DNA from 2 places in the Telluria sp. ZT3P26 genome. Region 1 is predicted to be linked to the other one. Evidence: predicted binding sites of a transcription regulator. Region 1 holds the regulator's gene; the other holds the start of a gene.
The links. The regulator sigma-54, encoded in region 1, starts transcription at its own class of promoters, with help from an activator protein. The targets are predictions, from matches to a motif close to TGGCANGNAANCTGCTTT.
Positions count from the first base shown of each region.

Region 1 (6,700 bases):
CACCTTCACCGGCAACGTGATCCTGACCCGCGGCACGCTGCTGGTCAAGGCCGAACGCGCCGTGGTCCGGGATACGCCCGAAGGCTATATGAGCGTGACGCTTACCGCCGCCAACGGCAAGCCGGCCACCTTCCGCCAGAAGCGCGACGGCGGCCCGAACCTGTGGGTCGAAGGCCAGGCCGAACGCATCGAATACGACGAACGTACGGAGCTGGTGCGCCTGTACTCGAACGCCGTCGTCAAGGAACTCGAAAACGACCGCATGACCAACCAGATGACCGGCCCGTTCATTTCGTACGACAACCGCAAGGAAGTCGTCGCCGTGCGCAATGACGTCAGCGGCGAGAGCAAGGTTGGCGGCGGACGTGGCACGCTGATCCTGGCGCCCAAGCGTACGCCGGCCGGAGGCACGCAATGACGGAACTGAACGATCGCAGCACGCTGGTCGTCAAGGGCCTGCAGAAAAGCTATGGCAAGCGCCTGGTCGTGCGCGATGTGTCGCTGGATGTCGAATGCGGCGAAGTGGTAGGTTTGCTGGGCCCGAACGGCGCCGGCAAGACCACCTCGTTCTACATGATCGTCGGCCTGGTCCCATCGGACGCCGGCTCGATCAGCATCAACGGCACCGACATCACCAGCCTGCCGATCCATCGCCGCGCGGTGCTCGGCCTGTCGTACCTGCCGCAGGAAGCCTCGGTGTTTCGCAAGCTGACGGTGGAAGAAAACATCCGCGCCGTGCTCGAACTGCAGAAGGTCAACGGCAAGTCGCTCACCAAAACCGAGATCAACGACCGCCTCGATACCTTGCTGGCCGACCTGCAGATCGAGAAGCTGCGCGAGAACCCGGCGCTGTCGCTGTCGGGCGGCGAGCGCCGCCGCGTGGAGATCGCGCGTGCACTGGCGACCAACCCGCGCTTCGTGCTGCTTGACGAACCCTTTGCCGGCGTCGACCCGATCGCCGTGATCGAGATCCAGCGCATCGTGCGCTTCCTCAAGGAGCGCAAGATCGGCGTCCTGATCACCGACCACAATGTCCGCGAGACGCTTGGCATCTGCGACCGCGCCTACATCATCAATCAGGGCGCGGTGCTCGCATCCGGCCGGCCCGACGATATCATCGCCGACGAGTCGGTGCGCCGCGTGTACCTTGGTGAACATTTCCGCATGTAAGCCATGACCAATTGATGAAACAGTCCCTTCAGCTCCGCACTTCGCAGCACCTGGCGCTCACGCCACAGCTGCAGCAATCGATCCGGTTGCTGCAACTGTCGACGCTCGAACTGCACCAGGAGATCGAGCAGATACTGGGTGATAACCCGCTGCTCGAAAGGCTCGACGATCCGCTCGATCATTCGGTGCGCTTGCTGGCCGATGGGGCGATCAACAATGCGCCGGCACCCGGCGAGGCGCCGCCGGCGCCGGGCCAGCAGGCCGAAGGCGAGGGCAGCGCCCCGGCCGAGGGCGAGGGCGCTGAAGGCGGCGCGGTCGATGGCGACCGGCCCGACAATGACTGGAGCGAAGGCAGCGGCGCGTCGTCCGGCAGTGGCAGCAGCAGCGACGACGAAGACGGCCGCCCGCAGCTGGAAGCGTGCGCCATCACGCTGCGCGAACACCTGATGGAGCAGGTGCGCGAAACGCTGCTGTCAACCCGCGACCGCGCGCTGGCCGAACTGGTGATCGACGCGCTCGATGACAACGGCTACCTGGAAGAACCGCTCGACGACATCCACGCACGCCTGCCCGAAGAACTCGAGGTCGACCTCGACGAACTGCGCTGCGCGCTGGCGATGGTGCAGAGCATGGACCCGGTGGGCGTGGGCGCGCGCAGCGCGGCCGAATGCCTGGCGCTGCAGATCCGGCGCATGCCGGGCGTGCCGATGGTCACGCGCCGCATGGCCCTGAAGATCGTCGAAGGCTACCTGACCTGGTTCGCGCAGCGCGAATACAGCAAGCTGAAAAAGGCGCTCGATTGCGACGACGAAGACCTGCGCGAAGTGCAGGCCGTGGTCCGCCAGTGCAATCCGCATCCGGGCGCCGCGTTCGCGTCGAACGTGTCGGATTACGTGGTGCCGGACGTGATCGTGCGCCGTGCCAAGAACGGCTGGGCGGTCACGCTGAACCCGGACGTGATGCCGCGCCTGCGCGTGAACAGCCTGTACGCCACGATGCTCAAGCAGGGCCGCAGCGAGAGCCAGATGGGCGCGCAGATGCAGGAGGCGAAGTGGCTCATCAAGAACATGCGCCAGCGTTTCGACACGATCCTGCGTGTGGCCGAGGCGATCGTCGAACGCCAGCGCAACTTTTTCAGCCATGGCGCGGTTGCCATGCGGCCCCTTGTTTTGCGCGAGATAGCTGATACACTAGGTCTGCACGAGAGCACGATCTCTCGTGTCACAACCCAGAAATACATGCTGACCCCGCACGGCATGTTCGAGTTGAAGTATTTCTTCGGTAGCCACGTTGCCACCGAAGCGGGAGGCGAAGCATCCTCAACGGCAATCCGTGCGCTCATCGCACAATTGACAGGAGCAGAAGACCCTAAGAATCCATTATCCGACAGCAAGATCGCGGAAATGCTCGGGGAACAAGGCATGGTCATTGCGCGCAGGACGGTCGCAAAATACCGTGAAGCGCTCAAGATCCCCCCCGTCAGTCTCCGCAAAGCCTTGTAACAACGCCGCTCATACAGTCTGTGCCTTCAGCTCCTGTGTGGTGCAAGCGACGTGACATCTTCAAAGGAGTGTGTATGAACCTCACCATCAGTGGTCACCATCTCGAAGTAACCCCTGCCATCCGTGAATACGTTCAGAATAAGCTCGAGCGCATTATTCGCCATTTCGATCAAGTCATAGATACCCACGTCTTCCTGGCCGTCGATAACCTCACTGAAAAAGAAAAAAGGCAAAAAGCTGAAATCAACGTCCAGGTGTCGGGCAAGACCCTGCACGTGGCGAGCGTCGCGCAAGACCTGTATGCCGCAATCGACATGTTGATGGATAAACTGGATCGACAAATCCTGAAGCACAAGCAGATGCTGAAAGACCATAACCGAACATCGATCAAACGCCTGGACGTCGACGAAGCAGACGTCGCTGCCGCCTGATTCGAGCGCAGGTTAACATCGCCAGGGGCGTCTTTTCGGGACGCCCTTTTTGCATCCCGCTGCCGGTAAAATACGTGTTTCCTTTCGATGGATCACGCCATGTCCGAACACGTCCTGACCCGCATCGCCAACCGCGCCGGCATCATCACCCTCGACCGTCCCAAGGCGCTCAATTCGCTGTCGCTGGACATGGTGCGCGCGCTGACCGCGATCCTGCTCGACTGGCAGCATGACGCCGCCGTCGATGCGGTGGTGATCACCAGCAGCAGCGAAAAAGCGCTGTGCGCGGGCGGCGATATCCGTTTCTTCCACGACGTCGGCAACGCCTCGCCGCAGGGCGGCAGCGCACTGCTCGAGGATTTCTTCACCGAAGAATACGCGCTCAATCACCTGATCCATTTTTATCCGAAACCGTATATCGCGCTGATGGACGGCGTGGTCATGGGCGGCGGCATGGGCATCGCGCAGGGCGGGCCCGATTGCGGCCTGCGCATCGTCACCGACCGCACCAAGATGGCGATGCCCGAGGTGAATATCGGCCTGTTTCCCGATGTCGGCGGCAGCCATTTCCTGTCACACGCACCGGGCCAACTGGGGATGTTCCTGGGCTTGACCGGCCTGACGATCGGCGCGGCCGACGCGCTGTACGTGGGCCTGGCCGACGTGTTCGTGCCGGGCGCCGACCTGCCGGCGTTGCAGTCGCTGATCGAGGCGACGCCGGGCGCGGATCTGCCGGCGGCGATCCGCGCGTTCGCCACGGCGCACGCCGGCGAGAGCGAACTGCAGGCCAACCGCGCATGCATCGATGCGCATTTTGGCGCGGACTCGGTGGCGGCAATCATGGCGTCGCTCGAGGGTGACGACACGCCATTCGCGCAGAAGGCATTGCGCGCGATGCGTCAGCGCTCGCCGTTGATGATGTGCGTGACGCGCGAGCTGCTGCGGCGCGGCGCATCGCTCGATGTCGCCGACTGCCTGCGCCTGGAGCGCTCGCTCGTGCGCCGCAACTTCGAGCATGGTGAGGTACTCGAAGGCGTGCGCGCGCTCGTCATCGACAAGGACAATGCGCCGCAATGGAATCCGCCGTCGCTCGACCTCGTGACCGACGCGATGGTGGCGCACTTCTTTGCGCCGGTGTGGCCGGCGCATGCGCATCCGCTGCGCCATCTCGCGTAAGCCTCTTCATGCATATCCGTTTGCGCGTGACTTTTCGTGCAGGCGGTGCAAACATCGTGGCTTCATGAACCGATGAGGACCCCCGATGCGCATGACCGCCTTGCTGTTGTCGATGACCTTGTGCGGCAGCGCCGTCGCCCAGGCCTGGCAGCCTGACTTCAATGCGAGCGCATTCAAGGGACCGGCCTCTGGCCCTGCCAACGAGGTGCTGGTGCTGGGATCGCCCCATCTGTCGCAATTGCCGAACACCTTCCAGGCCGCCAGCCTGACGCTATTGAACGAGCGCCTGGCTGCATGGAAGCCGCAGGCGATCGCGATCGAGGCAGTGTCCGGGCCGCAGTGCGACTTCATGCGCCGTTATATGGCCCGCTACAAGGATTCGATTGATTCCTACTGCCGGGATACCGCACCGGCACGGCTGGCCACGGGGCTGGACGTTGCGGCAGCGACCGCGGCCGCGGAGGCCTTGCTGGCTGCCTGGCCCGAAGCGCCCACGGCCGCAGAACGTCGACGCCTTGCTGCGTTGTTCCTCGCTGGCGGCGAGCGCGCATCGGCGCTGGTTCAGTGGCTGCGCCTGCCCGAAACCGAGCGTCGCGCCGGTGACGGCCTGGATGCCACATTGGTCGGCGTGCTCGCGACGCTGGAAACCAGGCGCGACGAAAGCATCATGATTGGTGTGCGTCTGGCCGTCCGGCTCGGCCTTGAACGCCTGTACGCGATGGACGACCACACCGCCGACAGCGCGACGGGAGACCAGAAGGCGTTTGGCGATGCGCTGATGACCGCATGGGACAACCCGGCCTCGAAGCAGCGCGGCGCAGCGGACAAGGCGCAGGAGGGCTCGCTGGGCAGTGCCGAAGGCGTGCTGGCCATGTACCAGGCCAGAAATGCACCTGGCCAGGGGGCTCTGGTGTACCGCAGCGACTTCGGTGCGGCGCTCAACGAGCCGTCAGTGCAACGCTTCGGCCGCCAGTACGTGGGCTACTGGGAAACGCGCAACCTGCGCATGGCCGCCAATATCCGGGACGTGCTGGGATTGACGCCGGGCCAGCGCATGCTGGTCATCGTCGGCGCGTCACACAAGGGGTATCTGGAATCGTATCTGCACCAGATGCATGATGTGCGGATCGTGGACGCGGGGCCGGTACTGAAGTGACGAGGCACTATATTGATGTCGGTGGCGACGAGTGAGCGGCCCGACAGACCACTTATCATTCAAGGAATGGCATGGCACTGGAACTGATGAGTTCAGCACCGACTGACTTCGATTTTGTTATGGGGGATTGGTTTGTCAGGCACCGGCGACTCAAGGAACGCCTGGCAAACTGCAATGAATGGGTTGAGTTTGATGGTGAGATGTCGACCCAAAAAATCCTGGGTGGCTTCGGTAACCTTGAAGACAACATCTTGCGCCTGAATGACGAGGTCTTTCGCGCTATCGCGTTACGCTCCTACGATCAGAGCACGAAGAGATGGTCGATCTGGTGGCTTGACGGTCGTCTTCCGAGTCAGATCGACGTTCCGGTGGTCGGCGAATTCATCGATGGCGTTGGTACGTTCTTCGCCAACGACACTTTCCAGGAAATCCCGATCATCGTCAGATTCATCTGGCGCCAGATTGATCAAAACTTGCTTCACTGGGACCAGGCTTTTTCTGCCGACGCGGGAGATACGTGGGAAACCAATTGGACGATGGAATTTCGTCGTCAGCGTTAAACCTGGAGCAGGGCGGGCAGCAGGCCTACGCCGCCCGATGCTTCGGCTGCTCGCGATGCCTGACAATCACGCGCTCGGTCGCGCCAAAGTGCGCGCCCAGGTGTTCGGCCATGTACACCGACCGATGCTGTCCACCCGTGCAACCGACCGCCACCGTCAGGTAGCTGCGGTTGTCGGTCTTGAACGACGGCAGCCACTTGGCGACGAAGTTCTGGATGTCGGACAGCATCTCGACGGCGCTCGGTTGCGCGTCGAGGAAGGCAATCACGGGCGCATCCTTGCCGGTGAGCGGGCGCAGGGCCAGGTCATAGTAAGGATTCGGGATCGCGCGCACGTCGAACACGAAGTCGGCGTCGAGCGGCACGCCGACCTTGAAGGCGAACGATTCGAAGAACAGCGTCAGCGGCGCGTGGTCGATCTCGGCGAGTTCCTTGATCCAGCCGCGCAGCTTGTTCGACGAGAGCTCGGACGTGTCGATCACGTGGCCCAGGTTCTCGATCGATGACAGGCGCTCGCGCTCTTCGGCAATGCACTCGATCAGGGTACGGCGCGAGGCCGGGTTTTCGCCCGGACGCAGTTCGTGCGACAGCGGGTGGCTGCGGCGCGTCTCGGAAAAACGCGCCACGAGCGAATGGGTGCTCGCGGTCAGGAACATCACCTTGACCGAGTGGCCGTCCTCGCGCAGTCGCCGCACGCTCACGGGCA
Region 1 is NZ_JCASII010000006.1:83,008-89,707, forward strand. It holds gene lptA (lipopolysaccharide transport periplasmic protein LptA) at 1-418, shown strand, start outside; gene lptB (LPS export ABC transporter ATP-binding protein) at 415-1,170, shown strand; gene AC56LN_RS19165 (RNA polymerase factor sigma-54) at 1,185-2,672, shown strand; gene hpf (ribosome hibernation-promoting factor, HPF/YfiA family) at 2,747-3,103, shown strand; gene AC56LN_RS19175 (enoyl-CoA hydratase/isomerase family protein) at 3,203-4,279, shown strand; gene AC56LN_RS19180 (DUF5694 domain-containing protein) at 4,365-5,435, shown strand; gene AC56LN_RS19185 (DUF1579 domain-containing protein) at 5,507-5,995, shown strand; gene rapZ (RNase adapter RapZ) at 6,021-6,700, opposite strand, start outside.

Region 2 (6,700 bases), on a different contig from region 1:
GACGCGATGGCGGCATTGGGTGAGCTGGCGCTGCTGCAGAAGAACACGGCCGAAGCCACCACCTGGTTCGAGAAAGCCAGCACCGCCAATCCGCAGGCAACTGCCCCGGCACTGAAGCTGGGCGCGCACTACCTGCGCACCGACCAGGCGCCGAAAGCGCTGGCGCTGGCCCGCAAGTTCCAGACCACGAACCCGACCGATGCCGGCGTCCTCGAACTGCTGGGCCAGTCGCAGGTCGCCACCAAGGATCTGAACGGCGCGCTCGACACCTACAGCAAGCTGGCCAACGTGCTGCCGAAATCGGCGCCGGCGCAGATTCGCCTGGCCGAAGTCCAGCGCATGCTCAAGAACGACAGTGCAGCCGCCGGCCATATCAAGCGTGCGGTCGATCTGCAGCCTGACTTCATGCCTGCGCGCCTGATGCAGGTGGACGCAGCAATGCGTGCCAAGCGCCCGGACGATGCACTGGCCGCGGCGCGCCAGGCGCAAGAGGCCGCGCCGAAAGCGCCGCTGGGCTTCGTGCTCGAGGGCGACATCCTGATGAGCCAGCAAAAGAGTGCACCAGCACTGCAGGCGTACGAGAAGGCCCTGGCGCTGGCGCCATCGTCGGAACTGACCGCCAAGGTCGTCCAGGCAATGCAAGCGGGCGGCAAGAGCAAGGAAGCACTGGCGCGTGGCGAAAAGTGGCTGGCCCAGAACCCGGCCGATGCACGCATGGCGCTGATGGTTTCCGAGATCAATATGGCGGGCAAGGATTACAAGGCAGCCATCGCGCGTCTGGAAGCCGTGCAAAAGACGGCGCCGGAAAACCCGCTGGTGCTGAACAACCTGGCCTGGGCTTACCAGCAGGTAAAGGACCCACGCGCGCTGGCAACCGCCGAGCAGGCATTCAAGGTCGCCGGCGACAATCCGGGCGTGATGGACACGCTGGGCTGGATGCTGGTGGAACAGGGCAATGTCGCACGCGGCCTGCCACTGCTGCAAAAAGCCAGTACCCAGGCGCCAAATGCCATGGAGATCCGCTATCACCTGGCACAGGCGCTGAACAAGAGTGGCGACAAGGCCGGCGCCAAGCGCGAGCTTGACAAGCTGCTGGCAGCAAACACGCCGTTCGCGCAAGCCGATGAGGCACGCGCGCTGCTCAAGACGCTGTAATGTGGCACGCCGCCGCAAGCGAACACTGCGCTTGCGGCGGCCTGATTGACCTTTGCATGCAGCATCCTGGCGGTGATTTTTATTCATCCTATCGAACGCTCGATTTATTGATGCCGAGATAAGATGTCATTACACAGATAAGGATGTTTATCGTGAACGACGATTCATACGGAATCCGGCTTACCGATACGTCGGACGGTCGAAACTCGGCCAGCATGCTGATCAACAGGATGTACGCCTGGCGCGGCTACTCCGGCGATCACCACCCGAGCAACGATCCCAACCGCATTACGCTGACCGCCACCGACAAGGGCGATGTGGTCGGCACCCTCAGCATCGGCATCGATTCCGAGGTCGGGCTGATGGCCGATGAAGTCTTCGGCGCCGAACTCGATGCCCACCGCGCCAACGGCGCGCGCCTGTGCGAGTTCACCAAATTTGCCTTCGACCCGTCGGTACGCTCGAAAACCGCGCTGGCCAACGTGTTTCACCTGGCCGTCATCTACGCCCGCGACATGCATGGCTGCACCGACATCATCATCGAGGTCAACCCGCGCCACCGCCGCTTCTACGAGCGGATGCTGGGCTTTCGCAAAGAGGGTGAGCTCAAGATCAACACACGCGTGGATGCGCCAGCCTACCTGCTGCGCGTGAACCTCAAATACGTTACCGAGCAGATCAGCATTTTTGGTGGTACCTTTGCCGCCGATGGTGAAACCGAAGAGCGCTCGTTTTACCCGTACTTCTTCTCGCCCCGCGAGGAACGCGGTATCATCAACCGCCTGCTGCGCATGGATGAGTCACATCCGGCATAAGCACCCGCATCGCCGGTACGCGCCCTGCACTTCCTGCGGCGCCGACCATCTCGTCCCTACTTTTTCGCAATGTCCCCGATGAGCAATCCGTTTCAGTACGAGCAGGCGTTTTCACGCAATATTGGCTGGGTCACGCCCGCCGAACAGCAGCAGTTGCGTGGCAAGCGCATCGCTATCGCGGGTGGCGGCGGCGTCGGCGGCGTGCACCTGCTGACGCTGGCCCGTCTGGGCGTCACGCGGTTTCACATTGCCGACTTCGACACGTTCGACATTCCCAACTTTAACCGCCAGGTCGGCGCGATGATGTCCACGGTCGGCCAGCCCAAGGCCGACGTGCTGGCGCGCATGGCGCGCGACATCAATCCCGACATCGAGATCAGGATTTTTCCCGAGGGCGTCCACAGCGACAATCTCGACGCATTCCTGGCCGGCGTCGACCTGTACGTCGACGCGCTGGACTTCTTCGCCTTCGATGCACGCCAGCAGACCTTTGCCGCCTGCGCACGCCTGGGTATCCCGGCCACCACTGCCGCGCCACTGGGCATGGGCGCTGCCCTGCTCAACTTCATGCCGGGCAAGATGACGTTCGAGGAATATTTTGGCTGGGGCGATCTGCCGGAGGAAGAGAAGGCGCTGCGCTTTGTCGTCGGCCTGGCCCCGGGCGGCCTGCACCGTCCCTATCTGATGGTGCCTGGCTCGGTCAGCTTCGCCGAACGGCGTGGCCCGTCGACCATCATGGCCTGCCAGCTGTGCGCCGGCATCATCGCCACCGAGTCGCTCAAGATCCTGCTGGGACGTGGCGACGTGCTGGCGGCGCCCTGGGGCATGCAGTTCGATGCCTACCGCAACAAGCTCAAGCGCACATGGCGGCCAGGCGGGAACCGCCATCCGATCCAGCGCCTGGCGATGGCGATCGGCCGGCGTCAGTTTGCGCGCATGGCGGCGGCCGGCCGCTGAACGACGAACGCGTCGGCAACCGGCGCCGACGCGTCGAAGGACGAAAAAAAACCACTGTCGTTACCGGCAGTGGTTTTTTTCTTGCTTGAGAACAGGACCTGCGTGGCAGGCCCGTGGTTCTTAGGCAGCTTTCTTGTTGCGGCGACGTGCTGCGTACAGACCCAGCATGCCCAGGCCCAGCAGGCCAACCGATGCTGGCTCTGGCACTTCAGCTGCGTTCGAGAACACGACATCCAGCGAACCGTTGATGGTCTGGGTACCGGTTGGGTTGAAGTTGTTCAGCTGACCCGACTGGAACGAGAAGCTGTAGAACGGGTTCGGTGCAATGAAGAAACCAGCGCCCGCAGCGGTCAGGTTGAACGTGGTGTTCGAACCAAAGCTGCCGCAGTTGATACCGTCGGCGCCGCAAGTGCTCAGGCCTGGATTGAGGGTACCCACGCCAGTCAGTGGCTCGCCCGTTGCCAGCAAGACGTCATCATCGCTGCCAGCGATAACAAAGTCACCACGGCCGTTGACTGGAGCGATGACATCCGTCGAAGAATTATTCAATGGAGCATCCAACACGAACTTCAGGTCGCCAGCTTCGCTAGGCGCGAAATTGAAAGTGGTGATGTTGCCATTGACCGACACGGTGCCGGACGCTTTATACAGAGCATAGATGCCGTAGTTGAAACCCAGACCAGTCTCAAGAGGGGTCAGTGCAGTGTTGCCGCCGTTGGTGACGAACTGGCCAGCGCGCCAGTACAGGGAAACGTTGAACGTGCCGTCATCGTTGAACGTGGCGATCTCAGTGTAGTTACCGGTGATCTTGTCGGCGCGGAAATTAGCAGTTGAACCGACTGGATCGATGGTGAATGGGTTAAACGGTGCCGCTTGAGCGGTTGCGCCAGCGAACATTGAGGCTGCTGCGATCGACGTTGCGACGATGGTTTTTTTAAAAGCGTTCATTTCGTAAATCTCCTGGGTTGTCTGGGGTACTACTCACGAAGCTATATAAGCAATCACCGTGCCAGCTCAGGATATTTGTTTTAAATCAAGTGGTTATCTATTTTCATTGATTCAAATCAAATGCTACTGTAAAAAATACCGACAGCATATTTACCGCTTAAATACCATGCTGTCAGAGTATTCCTACAGAGGTTTGCGTACCACCACATTCCATGTGTTTCCGGAAGTAAATTCCGAGTGAATTACATATCCTGCTGCCAACATCTTGGCGCGTAATTCTTCCACGTGGAACGGGCTATATAGAATGCCTTTACGGATGCCCCAGTCGTTAATCTTCTGCGCCGCCCAGCGTAGCGGCGCAATTCCTGCTGGATACAGCAGAACATTTGCTGCCATCGTCCCGCCCGGCTTGAGCACACGCAAAATGTCGCGCAGCGCCCCGTCGATGGTCGGGAAACAGTGGATCGAGTTGGCAATGTTCGCTGTGTCGAAGCGGTTGTCGGCAAACGGCAGCTGGGCTGCATCAGCATGCTGGACCTGGACTTGCGGATTGTTGGCAAAGCGGCGCTTGGCGCCAGCAAGCATTGATGGTGCATAGTCGATGCCAGTAACCTTGACTTGCGGCAATTTGCGGCGACGACGCCAGTTCAGCACCATTTCCAGCAGGGTTCCGGTGCCGCAAGCCACTTCCAGGTGGTCGGGACCGAAGTTCGGTCCAAAGAAGCGCATCTGGGTCCCGATTGTGCTGTTATAAGCGAAGGTCAGAATAAAAAAACCACGCAGGTCGTACCACCACGGCTCAGAGGAATAGGCTTCAGCGATTTCATCCCTGGTCTTACCTGTCGTCATGGAGCATCCTCATTTTCAAACACACGAAACGCTGAATATAGGATGTTCCGGTCAGGCAGGCAAGGCACAAATGCAATCGAGAAATAATTGGCGCACCAGTGCGGGCTCGCTGAAGCGGCAGGACAGCGCGTGAAGAGTCCTTAACCGAGCTGCCGCAGCCGGTTGACGATGCCGGCTTCCTCGCGCGGCGAAAAGAACCATGGGAACAGTGAACGTTCGCCTACCGCCTTGTCCTGCATGCCGCCGAGCTTATTGACCTGCTCGGTGCCATAAGCGGTTGATACCCGCAATAGAACTGCTGGCGCTTGCACGCGTGGATTGTCGCGCGATTCGCAAACGAGCTCGAATCCGAGCATGACTTCGTAGAAACGGCGATGACGCGGATTGACTTCAATGAGAATGTCACTGCAGCCATTCAGATCACGCGCATAGATCAATGACACATGAAACAGCGATGCAAGCACAGCCTTCGATTTGATTGCCGGATCGACTGCGAGCTTGATGATCTCGCATACCCGTCCGCGCCGGCGAAATGGATCGATATGGTCCTTGAAGACCTGATCAGCGAGCAATCCGATATCCGAATCCATGCCCAGACTTAAGGTCCCGAACACATCGCCAGCATCCGATGCAGTCAGCGTGATCCGATTCGGGTCAGTGCCGATCTGGTGATTGCCGCTGTAACCACGCCAGGCGTACATCTTACTGATGAGCATGCTCGCGGAATTGCGCTGGGTATCAATGTCGGCAGCGCGAATCCCGAATACGCGCTGGTTGATCGTGACATCAATGATGCTCGGATTACCATCCGCGGCTGAGTCATCGCCACCAAGCCCGGTGTAAGGGATGGCTGGCGCTAATGTCTCGATCATGTACGTTCTCCTGACAGTATCGGCGCGTCGTGCAGGGACGACAATTCGGTCATCTTTGCATCGACAATTGCTACAAAACCAATTTTATTAACAAATTGAATGTGAAATAGTGGAATTGCTACGCAAATTCCCTCACAGCAAAGAGTATCAGGTCAAGCGGCCTCTGCGGCACGTGGCGACACGAAAGCCTTGTGAAACAAGTGGCGCGTGAGCAACACCAACGGCATCCGCAGCCAGTTGCCACGCACATACAAGGCGAAATGGGCAGCGCCGTCGAAGCGTGCCGCGCAGTCGGGATGCGGCGGCACCAGCGCCCGCGTGAACAGTGCATCCATCAGCGCCAGCACGGGCCGGGGCGGTGCAAACGCCTCGGCGGCGGCCATGACCGAGGCTGGTACTGGCGTGCCGAACGTGCGGTTGGCGTGGCGCAGCGCATAGAACATCGGACGGGTGAGTTCCAGCGCAACAGCGCGCGCGACCAGGCCATCCCAGAAGCCCGGCTCGGCGCCGAAATGCGTCGCCAGGCGATGCATGTCGAACAGGTCGCGCAATCCCTGGTCGAATTCGCCACCAAAGAACAGGTGCACGGCGCTGTGCAGAAACATGTCGTGCGGTGACAACGAACACACGCCCAGCGCGCCGAGATCGCCGGGAATCGGCCGTGCGGCCGCGCGCAGCAATGCCGGGTCGGGCCGCACCGGGGCGGTTTCGGGCAGGATCGCGTGATGGACGTCGATCGCATTGCCGCGCCGCAGGTGCACCATCGGCGGCAGCTCATGCATCCAGGTGCGGTAATAGCGCTGGTCGTAGGCGTCGTGGTGGGTGCTGGCCCAGCCATGGACCATCAGCGCGTTTTCCACGTCGTCCAGCCTGTCCTTGGGTACGAGGATGTCGATGTCCGAGAACAGGCGACCACGGCCGGATGGCAAGCCGGCCATCGCGTAGGCGGCGCCTTTGAGCAGAATCAGGGGCAGACCCAGCTGGGCCAGGTCGCTGCGGATGCGCTCGACCTCGTAGCCAGTCAGGCGCCGATGGCGCAGTGCGACGATGCGCGCCGCTTCCAGGTGCTCGCGCGGCTGTGGCGGCACGTCGTCGAGCAGGCCA
Region 2 is NZ_JCASII010000002.1:438,098-444,797, reverse strand. It holds gene prsT (XrtA/PEP-CTERM system TPR-repeat protein PrsT) at 1-1,155, shown strand, start outside; gene AC56LN_RS09795 (GNAT family N-acetyltransferase) at 1,299-1,970, shown strand; gene AC56LN_RS09790 (ThiF family adenylyltransferase) at 2,049-2,927, shown strand; gene pepA (flocculation-associated PEP-CTERM protein PepA) at 3,048-3,875, opposite strand; gene AC56LN_RS09780 (class I SAM-dependent methyltransferase) at 4,059-4,724, opposite strand; gene AC56LN_RS09775 (GNAT family N-acetyltransferase) at 4,865-5,596, opposite strand; gene AC56LN_RS09770 (nucleotidyltransferase domain-containing protein) at 5,749-6,700, opposite strand, start outside.
Region 2: pepA (flocculation-associated PEP-CTERM protein PepA) is a predicted target of sigma-54. The motif match lies at 3,922-3,939, and genes of this name have one in related genera.